One region of the [Clostridium] saccharolyticum WM1 genome, then DNA from elsewhere that is predicted to be linked to it. Evidence: a T-box and tRNA genes for the amino acid it is inferred to sense, from the RefSeq annotation. Region 1 holds a T-box; the other regions hold tRNA genes.

The links. The T-box of region 1 lies ahead of leuS (leucine--tRNA ligase). A T-box ahead of a tRNA ligase gene usually reads a tRNA of that ligase, here a tRNA-Leu.
Region 2: it has a tRNA-Leu gene. The T-box ahead of leuS (leucine--tRNA ligase) is inferred to sense a tRNA for this amino acid. The anticodon was not compared.
Region 3: it has a tRNA-Leu gene. The T-box ahead of leuS (leucine--tRNA ligase) is inferred to sense a tRNA for this amino acid. The anticodon was not compared.

The regions. Positions count from the first base shown of each region.
Region 1 covers NC_014376.1:1,789,572-1,793,758, forward strand. The annotation lists gene deoD (purine-nucleoside phosphorylase) at 1-300, shown strand, start outside; gene CLOSA_RS08530 (cytidine deaminase) at 358-825, shown strand; gene CLOSA_RS08535 (CPBP family intramembrane glutamic endopeptidase) at 892-1,803, shown strand; T-box leader at 1,867-2,115, shown strand; gene leuS (leucine--tRNA ligase) at 2,227-4,187, shown strand, end outside.
Region 2 covers NC_014376.1:2,030,630-2,034,816, forward strand. The annotation lists gene CLOSA_RS09500 (sodium-dependent transporter) at 1-106, shown strand, start outside; gene upp (uracil phosphoribosyltransferase) at 218-847, opposite strand; gene CLOSA_RS22655 (hypothetical protein) at 1,473-1,637, opposite strand; gene CLOSA_RS09510 (hypothetical protein) at 1,709-2,551, opposite strand; tRNA gene CLOSA_RS09515 (tRNA-Leu) at 2,752-2,834, opposite strand; gene CLOSA_RS09520 (anti-sigma factor family protein) at 2,968-3,315, shown strand; gene polA (DNA polymerase I) at 3,379-4,187, shown strand, end outside.
Region 3 covers NC_014376.1:791,343-795,529, forward strand. The annotation lists gene CLOSA_RS03660 (NUDIX hydrolase N-terminal domain-containing protein) at 165-785, shown strand; gene CLOSA_RS22530 (hypothetical protein) at 1,360-1,503, shown strand; gene CLOSA_RS03665 (CarD family transcriptional regulator) at 1,951-2,463, shown strand; tRNA gene CLOSA_RS03670 (tRNA-Leu) at 2,585-2,664, opposite strand; rRNA gene CLOSA_RS03680 (16S ribosomal RNA) at 3,692-4,187, shown strand, end outside.

The DNA of each region.
Region 1 (4,187 bases):
CTTCTGGTGAAAGCGGTAAAAGCAGCGGAAAAGCAGGGAACAAAAGTGGTTGTGGGCAATGTCCTTTCCAGTGATATTTTCTATCATCACGATTCCGGGGTCAATGACAAATGGCGCAGCATGGGGGTTCTTGCTGTGGAAATGGAAACAGCAGCCCTTTACATGAATGCAGCGGCGGCGGGAAAAAAAGCTCTTTGTTTGCTTACGATTTCTGATTTGATTTATGGGGAAGAAAAGCTAAGTGCCTTGGAGCGGCAGCTGGGATTTGGAAAAATGATGGAAATTGCCCTGGAATTGTAGATCTCAGAGAATGCTGGACAGGGTTTACAGGAGAAGGCAGCAGAAAGGAATCAGGATATGAAAGAAAAATCTGAGGAACATGTAAAAACGGGTGAAGAGGAAGCCGGGGCTGAGCTTCCTGTTAAAGAAATGATCCGTCAGGCGTATGAGGCTATGGCCAGGGCTTATACACCATATTCCGGGTTTAAAGTCGGGGCGGCGCTTTTGGCAGCCGACGGTACTTTCTATCAGGGGTGCAATATTGAAAATGCAGCCTATACTCCCAGTAATTGCGCAGAACGTACGGCATTTTTTAAGGCGGTCAGCCAGGGAGTGAGAGAATTCAAAGCTATTTGCATCGTTGGGGGAAAAGAGGGGATTCCCATGGGAATTACCCCCCCCTGCGGTGTCTGCCGCCAGGTGATGATGGAATTTTGTGATCCGGAGACATTCCGGATCATATTGGCGGCGGGAAAGGAAGAATATAAAATGTTTTCTTTAAAAGAACTGCTTCCTCTGGGGTTTGGACCGGAGGATCTTGGCTAAGAGACAAATTGCGCTTTTTTCTGATCTGTGATAAACTGATACCAACTGGCAGGAGGTATGAGAATAGTGGAAGACAGAAGAAATGCAAGGAAGGCGTTTTCAAGAGTGGGATTTGGATATGGAGCATTCCTTCTTGTAACGATTGTAATACAGCTTGAGGTAGGAGTCATTGCTCTTTTACTGTCCCGGATTGGAATGGAAATAACCTTTGGGAACTGGTACATGGTATTTGTTTCCCTGGCGAATTACCTTGCAGGAGGCGTAATTGCCTGTCTGATTGTAAAGGATATGCCGGTTTTATTCAGACCAAAAGCAAGAAAAGCAGGAGCAGGAATGCTGGTTTCCGGATTCCTGGTCTGTATGAGCGCCCTGTTTTTTGGAAATCTTATGGGGCAGGGCTTAATGAGCCTTGTCTGTACTCTGTTGGGAAAGCCTATGGTTAATCCGGTAGAGGAAGTAATGAAGGGATTAAGTACCTGGTCGATTTTTGTTACCATGGTGGTAATGGCCCCTGTCTGTGAAGAAATTCTGTTTCGTAAGGTCCTGATCGACAGGATCCGACTTTATGGGGATAAAGCGGCGATCCTGGCATCCAGCGTTGTCTTTGGATTAAGCCATGGAAATTTCTACCAGTTCTTTTATGCCTTTTTGATTGGTCTGGTGTTGGCCTATATTTATATTCAGACGGGAAAGCTCCGCTATACCATAATTTTTCACATGATCATAAATTTTCTCGGCTCCATCGCAGCCCTCCATATTGAAGACCATCCGCTGCTTACCACAGGCTATTCAATTTTAATGCTTGGAGCGGTGATTGCCGGAACCATTTTGTTTTTTATCAATCATAAAAAGCTGTTGTTTTACCAGGGGTTTATGGAAAACTGGGGCAAAGGAGCATGGAAAGTTCTTTTTTTCAACCTTGGGATGACCTTGTTTTTTCTTCTTTCAGCCGTGACCTTTGTGGTTTCTTTGGTTTAATGCCAGGGATTTCTTTAATTACGGTTGACACGATTCGTCAATTATGTTACATTTGTAGTTAGCAAAAATACTGTGATTAGGAGTAGTAAGCTGTCTGAAACATGCAGAGAGCCGGCGAGTGGTGAAAGCCGGTTGGGGATGTCAGCTGAACTGGCCTTTGAGTAGCGTGCTGAAGGAAGCTCTGTTTCTGAGTAGGCATTGCCGGTGTCCCGACCGTTACAGCGGGGGGATATGTTTTTCTATATCCAGTGAGAGCATACGAAACTTGTATGAAATAGAGTGGTACCACGCGGTAGATTCTGCGTCTCTATGGCCGTATAAACGGTTAGAGGCGCATTTTTTTATGTTCTCTTACGGGTATCTCTCAAACTGCGGGCATTTGATACAGGGAAAAACCCTGTTGTAAAAGGAGGAAAATTTGTTATGGCAGCATCATACAACCACAGCGCCATTGAGAAAAAATGGCGGGAAAACTGGGCAAAGAGCCCCATCAATGTTGATGATGGAAAGAAAAAGAAATATTACTGTCTGGATATGTTCCCATATCCCTCAGGAAGCGGCCTTCATGTGGGCCATTGGAGAGGCTATGTAATATCCGATGTTTGGAGCCGGTATCAGATTTTAAAGGGACATTATGTGATCCACCCCATGGGCTGGGATGCTTTTGGCCTGCCGGCAGAGAACTACGCCATCAAAATGGGAGTCCATCCGGCAAAATCCACGGCTGAGAACGTAAGTAATATCAAACGCCAGATCAATGAGATCGCAGCCGTTTATGACTGGGATATGGAGGTCAACACCACGGATCCGGAATTTTATAAATGGACCCAATGGATTTTTGTCCAGATGTTTAAAAAGGGCCTGGCCTATGAAAAGGAATTCCCCATCAACTGGTGTCCATCCTGTAAAACGGGACTTGCAAATGAAGAAGTGGTCAACGGCTGCTGCGAACGGTGCGGAACCGGAGTTACAAAGAAGAATTTAAGACAGTGGATGTTAAAAATCACCGCTTATGCAGACCGTCTGCTGGATGACTTGGATAAGCTTGACTGGCCGGAAAAGGTCAAAAAGATGCAGACGGAATGGATTGGAAAATCTTATGGAGCCGAGGTTGACTTTAAGGTAGACGGAAGAGAGGAGGCCGTCACGGTTTATACCACCAGACCGGATACCTTATACGGAGCCACCTTTATGGTGCTTGCGCCGGAGCACGCTCTTGCCTCAGGCCTTGCCACTCCGGAAAATAAAGAGGCAGTTGAGAAGTATATCTACGATGCTTCCATGAAGTCAAATGTGGACCGTCTTCAGGATAAGGAAAAGACCGGCGTATTTACCGGTAGCTATGCGGTTAACCCTTTAAGCGGTGCCAAGGTACCCATCTGGCTTTCCGATTACGTCCTTGCCGACTACGGTACCGGTGCCATCATGTGCGTGCCGGCTCATGATGACAGGGACTTTGAGTTTGCGAAGAAGTTCAACATTCCCATTATTCAGGTTATTGCAAAGGACGGCAGGGAAATTGAAAATATGACCGAGGCATATACCGAGGCAAGCGGAACCATGATCAATTCCGGTGAGTGGAATGGAATGGAGTCCTCTGTCCTTAAAAAAGATGCTCCGGCAATGATTGAGGAACGTGGTCTTGGAAAGAAGACCGTAAACTTTAAGCTTCGTGACTGGGTATTTTCCAGGCAGCGTTACTGGGGAGAGCCTATTCCCATTATCCATTGCCCCCACTGCGGCAATGTGCCGGTACCGGAAGACCAGCTTCCCCTTACCCTTCCTGAAGTGGAAAGCTACCAGCCTACCGGCACGGGAGAATCACCTCTGGCGGACATTGACGAATGGGTGAACACCACCTGCCCGGTGTGCGGCGCTCCGGCAAAAAGAGAGACGAACACCATGCCCCAATGGGCTGGTTCCTCCTGGTACTTCCTGCGCTATGTAGACAGTCACAATGACCAGGAACTGGTATCCAAAGAAAAAGCGAAAAAATATCTTCCGGTGGATATGTACATCGGCGGCGTGGAGCATGCCGTGCTTCATCTTCTGTATTCCCGTTTCTATACCAAATTTTTAAACGACATCGGTGTGGTTGACTTTGACGAACCATTTACCAAGCTGTTTAACCAGGGGATGATCAACGGAAAAAATGGTATCAAAATGAGCAAGTCCAAGGGAAATGTTGTATCTCCTGATGACCTGGTTCGTGACTATGGCTGTGACGCTCTCCGTATGTATGAGCTTTTTGTAGGACCGCCGGAGCTTGATGCAGAGTGGGATGACAGGGGAATTGAAGGCGTCGGCCGTTTCCTGAACCGTTTCTGGAAACTGGTGACGGAAAGCAGTAATAAGGATGTGGAGCCCACCAGGGAAATGCTTCG
Region 2 (4,187 bases), 240 kb from region 1:
GGAGAAGCCTTTAGGGCCGGCTTACCTTTTTACTGCAAAATTTGTCTATGTTTTTCTGGCGGCCCTGGTGTTTGGGCTTAGCATTTTATACAAAGGAATCGGGTAAGAATCATTGGAAGCTGCCTCTCCCGAAGCAGGCAAATAAAAACGCGCTTTGACTCCGCATAACATGCCGGATCAACGCGCGTTTTTATTTACCATTCATTGGCACTGCTTGTTATTTAGTGCCGAAAATCCTATCCCCGGCATCTCCAAGACCAGGACAGATATAAGCATTTTCATTTAACTGGCGGTCAAGGTGTCCGATGTAGATCTGAATATCCGGATGTGACTCCTGAAGCCTCTTTAAGCCTTCCGGAGCTGCAATAATTGCCATGAACTTAATGTTTCTTCCGCCATGCTGCTTGATGAAATCCACCGCTGCCACAGCGGAACCTCCGGTTGCCAGCATGGGATCGGTCACAACAATGGTTCTCTGCTCAATGGGACTTGGAAGCTTGCAGTAGTATTCATGAGGCTCATGAGTAACTTCATCCCGGTACAGTCCAATATGACCAACCTTTGCAGAGGGAACCAAAGCCAGGATCCCATTAACCATGCCCAGTCCTGCACGAAGAATAGGAACGACAGCCATTTTTTTACCGGCAATCATTGGGGTCATGCAGGTCTCAATAGGAGTTTCCACCTCCACATCCTGTAAAGGAAGGTCCCTTAAGGCTTCAAATCCCATAAGCATGGCGATTTCCTCGATAAGGGCACGGAATTCGTTGGTTCCTGTCCTCTTGTCTCTTAAAATTGAGATCTTATGCTGAATGAGTGGGTGGGTAAAAATGGTTACATTGTCCATTGAAAAGTCCATAATAATATTAATCCTTTCTTTGATCTGATCCTGTATCAGGAACTTTCTGCAAGATAAGGTTCATGAGAACACCGATTATAAATGCAGAAAGAAAACCTGAGAGTTTCATGTAATAGAGTCTACTAAAACGTTAAGTCCGTCAAGATATGGAAATCCAGCCCCATTATCAGAATCATTCCATTGCTTTGCTTTTTGCCAGGTTGATTCTGGATCATGGCATATACAGTTATTAATCGTAAAAGCTTAGGATTGTAATTCCTGGCGGATGCCAAAACGCCGGTGTTCTCAGAAGAAGTAGTATTGCAGGGCAGCCCGTAAAACCGGCCGGAAGGTTGCCAGGCTGTCTCTCAAAAAATAACCTGACGCAATTCCTTTCAGAGCAGGAACTGACTGAAAGAAGCCTTGGGCATATAAATAGGGCAGAGTATGACGAATAGCGGAGTAAACATGACAATTCCAGGTTTAAATGGCTCCTCCAGTCATTCTGACTGCAAAAATAATTCCACTCTGTGCTAAAAGTACGTTTCCTGGGATCACGGTTTCTTCCGGCTGGATCTTATGGTGATAACAGCCAGAAAACAAAGGAGAAACCAAGAAGAAGGGAACCTTAAATTTAGTGCAGCAGTGGAATATTAAGATACCGGCGCCTGCAGAAAATAATGCCGGCGGTGAATTGACCTGTCAATAAGGGGACCAGCCTGGCGGCGTCAAATATGGCGGACAGATACTGGATGCTGAGCAGATAATCCCGGGTTGTCAGTTTTGCGTTGTTACTCATTTTTCTACCCCATTTCTTTTTATTTTCCGTCCTATTTTATCAAAGAAAGGGGTAAATGGCAACTATTTTTCCTATTTTGTCTCAGGAGTATATTTTATAAGCGCAAAATCGCCCAAACTGTGCGGCACTGGAACGGAAACGATGATGGTGCCGTGATCCTCATAGCTAAAGGATTCCGGAAATACGGAAGTGTTGTCTGGTCCCTCAGCTTTCAGGGGAAAATCAGCATTTTGAAACATTTTCACATATGCTTCCTGGCTGGTTTCAGCAAGGTAAGGAAGTAGGGCTTCTGTAAGCTCAGGAGAAGTATCATTAAACTGGCAGTCAGAAGAACGAATGTATTCTGCCAATCCCCTGGGGTCCGCATAGTCTGTGAGACTGATATCTTTTGCCTGGGATATGTCGACGGTGTTGGTAAAAAACAGATGGACCGGATGAGCGGCTCCTTCCCCAGACAACAATCCGGTGTATGTGGCTGTGATCCGTTTCCTGTCTGCAGAAATTATTTTAGCTGTAATGGATAGGCTATCTGATTTCGGATTCACGGAGCATGCCTTCTGTATTTCCAGAGCATTGCTCTTTAACAGGGCATTGATCTTTTTCTCTTTCTCTCCATCCTCTAATCCGGTAATAGACGGATATTCAATGGAAACTTTTCCTTCCTCATAGGTGTGAATAACGGTAGAGATGCGGGCGGCGGAATCAGCTCTGCTGGTTTCGTTTTCCAATGCCAATGCTTTGCCGTCTGGACTTTCGGTATTGCCGGGGTTTTGGGCCCCGGTGGCAGAGGACATGGATTCCCCGTCGATTGCAGCTGTGGATACGTCGATTTTCATATAGTTTTTATGTCCGCAGCCGCTTAAGATCAGGACGCAGATAATGAAAAGGGCTGTGATGACGGAATTTCGTTTCATAGGAGTGCCTCCCTGTTTTTCGAGATTTTTTTACAGTATACCACAAATGCTGCGGTAGTGCGGCGTTTTTTTCTAAATTAAGAAAATTGTTGGAAATTGTTGGAAATAATCGCTGCGGGGGAGTGCTGTGGGCAGAGAAAAGGCCCTGGAAATCTGAAAAAATCAGCTTTCCAAGGCCTTGCCCTCTGCCAAGGGTGTAGTGCCGGCAGTGGGACTTGAACCCACACGATGTCGCCATCAACGGATTTTGAGTCCGCCTCGTCTGCCATTCCGACATGCCGGCTTTGCTTACAACGTTCATTATTTTATCATAGGATATTCCATTTGGCAAGTGTTTTTTTGAGATTATTAAATTGAAAATAAGCAAAATATATTGTATGATAGACAGAAGATAAGGTTAAGGAGGTATCTGGGCCATGACATGTAAAGAAGCGGAACGTCTGGTCATGCCTTACATCAAAGATGAATTGACAGACGAAGAGCTGGGGGAATTTCTGACGCATATGGAATCCTGTACGGAATGCAGGGAGGAACTGGAAATATACTTTACGGTTGATGTAGGAATCCGGCAGTTAGACTCCGAAACTGGGAATTATAATATAAAAGGAACGCTGGAGGCTGCCATAGAGCAGTCCAGACAAAGGCTGCAGTTGGTACGGTGTATAAAAATTGCCAGATATGCAGTGTCAACGGTAAGTATCATGGCGCTGGTTATAACAATCCTTCTGCAGTGCCGGATCTGGATACAGTGGGGGTTATTATAATAGTGGGAAATACCCGGCAGGTATCCCTTTATGCCATTAAAACAAGGGCAGGAAAGAGGAAATATGGACAGAAAAAGAATTATATTAATTGATGGGAGCAGCATGGCAGAGAATGCTTTTTATGGACTTCCTTCCAATGGAGTGAAAGGGATTCAAAGCATGGTCATGAAGCTGCTGGATGCAAAAGAAGCGGACTATTTTGCTGCGGCCTTTGATTCGGAAAGGGAAAACGGCCGGAAGGAATTTCTAAAAAGTGCAGGACTTTATGAAGAGCTTTTAAAGCAGGAAGAGCTGTTAAAGGAGACTTTCCATTCTATGGGGATCTCTGTTCTTGATAAGAAGGGTTATGCATCTTCTGATATACTGGCCTCATTGGCAAAAAGGTGTCAGGAAGAGGAAGGGGAAATCATCCTCCTGTCCGGAGACCGGAAGCTTTTGCAGGCTGTGGAAGAACATGTGACCCTTAAATTACCGGCTGTTGGAGAAGATGGTCTGGAATTTAAGTCTTATTCCATAGAGGGCATCAGGGAAGAATATGGCCTTGAGCCAGGGGACTTATTAGGAGTTTTTGGCTTGACCGAAGCAAAAGGAATCGGAGAAAAAACGGCCTGTGATTTGATAAAAAAATATCATACTATTGAAAATATTTATCAGCAGATGGAAAAAATAGAGTCTCACAGGATCAGGGAGACGCTTACAAGGAATAAGGAAAAGGTCAGGAAAAAGGAAGCGCTTTCCGCTCTTCGCAGGGACTGTGATATCCGTCTGGATTATACAAAAACCCTGGAACAGGCAGAGATCCAGAAGATTATGGACATGGATTTTGTCCCTGCTGTTTTCCCCGGAGAAGAAGAGGAAGCTTCCCTGGAATC
Region 3 (4,187 bases), 1.0 Mb from region 1:
GAAGAATGGACCGGCAGACACAATGCAAAAGATAAAAACACCTGAACAATTGCATATACAAGAAATCCAGATGCTTTTATCAGATTACGGTATCTGTAAAAAAAGATTGATCCTTCTAAAGCCCTGATATAATATATTCATAACAGGATCTCAGAAAGGTAGAAATGATGAAAAATAAAAAGTGGCTTGAATGGGCGGTTGAGTTGCAGGCAATCGCCCAGGCCGGACTGTTTTATGCAAAGGATTGTTTTGATCAGGAGCGGTATGAAAGAATCCGTGAGATTTCGGCTGATATAATCAGCAATCAGTCAGAAATGCCTGTTGAAAAGGTCAAGGATCTGTTTTGTGGCGAAATCGGCTATCAAACGCCTAAGATCGATTCCAGGGCCGCAATTTTTAAGGACAACAGGATTCTTTTGGTAAAAGAGACAAATGGAAAGTGGTCATTGCCCGGAGGCTGGGTGGATGTAAATCGATCGGTAAAGGAGAATATCATCAAGGAAGTCAAGGAAGAGGCCGGTCTTGAGGTAAAGGTCCTCCGGGTCATTGCCGTACAGGACCGGGAAAAACACAATCTCCCTGTTTATGCCTATAAGATCTGTAAGATTTTCATGGAGTGTACGGTTATTGGCGGTTCCTTTCAAATAAATCATGAAACCACGGATAGCCGGTATTTTTCTCTGGAAGAATTGCCCCCTCTGGCTGAAGAAAAGTGCAATGCAGAGCAGATAAGGATGTGTTTCCAGGCCTATTTTGATCAGCAGTGGAAAACCTTATTGGATTAGGTATAGGGCCTGACGTTTTTCCTGCTTTTTCTCAACGGGTATCCATAATTCACAAAAAAACTCCGGCCGGCTGTTTTCCGGATATCATGGATGTACTGTCTCTGGATTTGGGATAAAGAGATAAAAAATTGCATAAAAAAGAGAACGACTGGAACTGAAAATTTCTGATATGTTAAAGGATTTGTTTTTCTTAGTTCTATGTAATAATTAATGAATTTTAAAGCAGCCTTTATTTAACAACAGACTTAAGGATATCCCCATTATTAATCCCATTCCCAAGCTATTTATAATTGCTCCGAATATCAGGCCTAAACTGATTCCGAGAGCGAAACAGTCCTCGTATGAATTGTTCTTATTATTTGTATTCAGCATTTATGTACCTCTTTATTGTTTTTAAATATCTTACAACAGTTATTCGATAAAGTACACTGGTATTTTCTGAGAATGAACCAAACGTCCTAAAATAATTCATATTGATAGTTGGTAAAATATGGGTTATGATGAAAGGGATTATCAAGAACGAATCATTTGTTAAGGGCTTGATAATAAAAATTACGGAAAGGAGGTTGTGAATATGAAAAATGATATACCTGGGCGGTCTCTCCTGCTGAAGGACCATTCCCGGCCGCCATGCAAAGCATTGTGGCAAGGTTCTAATCCCAGTGGCTGCCTGCTACCGGTTGAGATCATCAATCTCCCTGATTTACCTTTACAATAATGGATGAGCATAGGACAGATTATGCCTACAGCGAAATTTGGACACCAGTCCGGAAGATATAAGAGCACTTATCCATCAATAAAGAGCAGCCGAATACAATACCGGACGATTTTAGGCGTCCGGTATTTTTTGTGAAAGACAGAACTTAGGTGTAAAAGAATCACCAATGGTTGGTGCATCTAAAATTTTTTTGGATGCTTGTATTAATATACAAAAACATTCGCATATCACTTTATAATATTTACTAAAAATAAAGGGTTTGAAAAAAAGTTCTGACAAAAAAGCCTAAAATGTGATAATATATAATTATTATATTGGATAGGAGGTGCCATAATGAAGAGAATCACAAGTGCCTGTTTCCTGCAAACCATGAAATTCGATCCAGCGGATAATGCAAAACCGGAGCAAGAATTGAACTTTTAAGCTTTCCCAATAGGAGATGTAGACATGTATCAAGTAGGTGATAATATTGTATTTGGAAGTAAAGGGATCTGCAGGGTTGAGCACGTTGGCGTTTTAGAAATAGCCGATATGCCAAGGAATAAAATGTATTATACCTTAAATCCTTATTTTATAAAAGGAAGTAAGTTTTATACTCCTGTGGATAACGATAAAGTTATCATGAGACCTGTAATTCCTAAAGATGAAGCTATGAAACTGATTGATGATATAAAAAATATTGATTCCCTGTGGGTTGCTGATGAAAAGAGAAGGGAATCTGAATATAAAGAAGCCATGAAAAGGTGTGATTGCCGTGAATTGGTTAAGATCATTAAGACAATCTATTTTCGGAAACAGTCCAGATTAAAAGACGGCAAAAAATTAACTACGATAGATACAAAGTATTTTAAATTAGCAGAAGAAAACTTTTATGGAGAATTGGCCATTTCCCTTAATATGGATGTTAAAGCAGTAAAAGAATTTGTCAGAACCAGAGTAAAGAAATTAGTCATTGAATAATGGAGGAATTTATGCCCTATTTAACTATGACAGTCAGGCGGCCGCAAACTCCTGATATTAAAAACACCGAAATTCCTTGTAACTACCAGGACTTTCGGTGTTTTTTTATCATATGTAAAACTGCGGGTAACAGGACTTGAACCTGCACGGTCTCCCACCAGAACCTAAATCTGGCGCGTCTGCCAATTCCGCCATACCCGCTGGCAACAACATAAATGATACCATTTGAAAGTAAAAAAGTCAAGAAAAAGGAGGCATTTTTCTATGGCAGATATTTACTAAAAAACAACAGGTCTGCTGTTAAAATTTCTGCTGCAATGGTTTAAAGAATTCTATTCGATTACAATTTCTTATTGAACGTTTCTTTCAACCTCTTCCAGTTGAAAAAGAGCAATGGAGTCAAGGATGATATGACGCTCCATTGGAATATATGAGCAATGCGGTTTTTCAAGAATTGGATTACTATTTGCCCGGCAGCTAATAAAAAGTTATTATTAATGGAGACAGGAAGATCTTATAAGTATATTTAGAAAAATAGAAAAACGGTGATTGATGGGCTGTTAATGAAAGAACTATAATTAGGTTAGATGGACTGTTTTCGAATTGTTTCTGTCTACAGAGATTAAACATAGATATGTTCTACATTGTTCTATAGTTTGGCTTTTAATTATGTTTTTAACATTTATTAAAAAAAATGAAAATAAATGTTGACTTTTATCGAATGCTTTGGTATAATGTAACTCGCCGCTGAAAACGGCGGCAAAACTTCTTCCAAAACACATCAATGACCGATGAAAAAGTTTTGAAGAAAATGTAGAAAAAGGTTGACAAAAACAACCGGACATGATATCCTATGAAAGTTGCTGCTGAGACAGCAAAGCAAAATCAGCACTTTGAAAACAGAAGATTGAACAGTATGTAAAACCCTGAAAATTCTAATAAAACAAGCCATGTTTGATGGCTTTGAATGAGAAAATTTCAGAACGAATACAAGTAATTGTATACGAACCAAACAACAAGTAAAACGGGAAATAAATTAGCTAGTTTGTTGATTTTGACCGTGGATTGAACTGGATGGCTAGTCCGGGCGGTAGGCTCATGAAGCTTTGCTTCATTCGCTACCATTTGCTTCGCAAATGTTCGCAGCTTTCCCATAACTCCCTTATGGAAGTAAACTTCCAACGGGATTTCTGGCAAATCTACGACCGCTTTCAAAGACTATCTGCTTAAATTTGAGAGTTCGATCCTGGCTCAGGATGAACGCTGGCGGCGTGCTTAACACATGCAAGTCGAGCGAAGCACTTTTAAGGAAGTTTTCGGATGGAATTAAAAGTGACTGAGCGGCGGACGGGTGAGTAACGCGTGGGTAACCTGCCTCATACAGGGGGATAACAGTTGGAAACGGCTGCTAATACCGCATAAGCGCACAGTGCTGCATGGCACAGTGTGAAAAACTCCGGTGGTATGAGATGGACCCGCGTCTGATTAGGTAGTTGGTGAGGTAACGGCCCACCAAGCCGACGATCAGTAGCCGACCTGAGAGGGTGACCGGCCACATTGGGACTGAGACACGGCCCAAACTCCTACGGGAGGCAGCAGTGGGGAATATTGGACAATGGGGGAAACCCTGATCCAGCGACGCCGCGTGAGTGAAGAAGTATTTCGGTATGTAAAGCTCTATCAGCAGGGAAGAAAATGACGGTACCTGACTAAGAAGCCCCGGC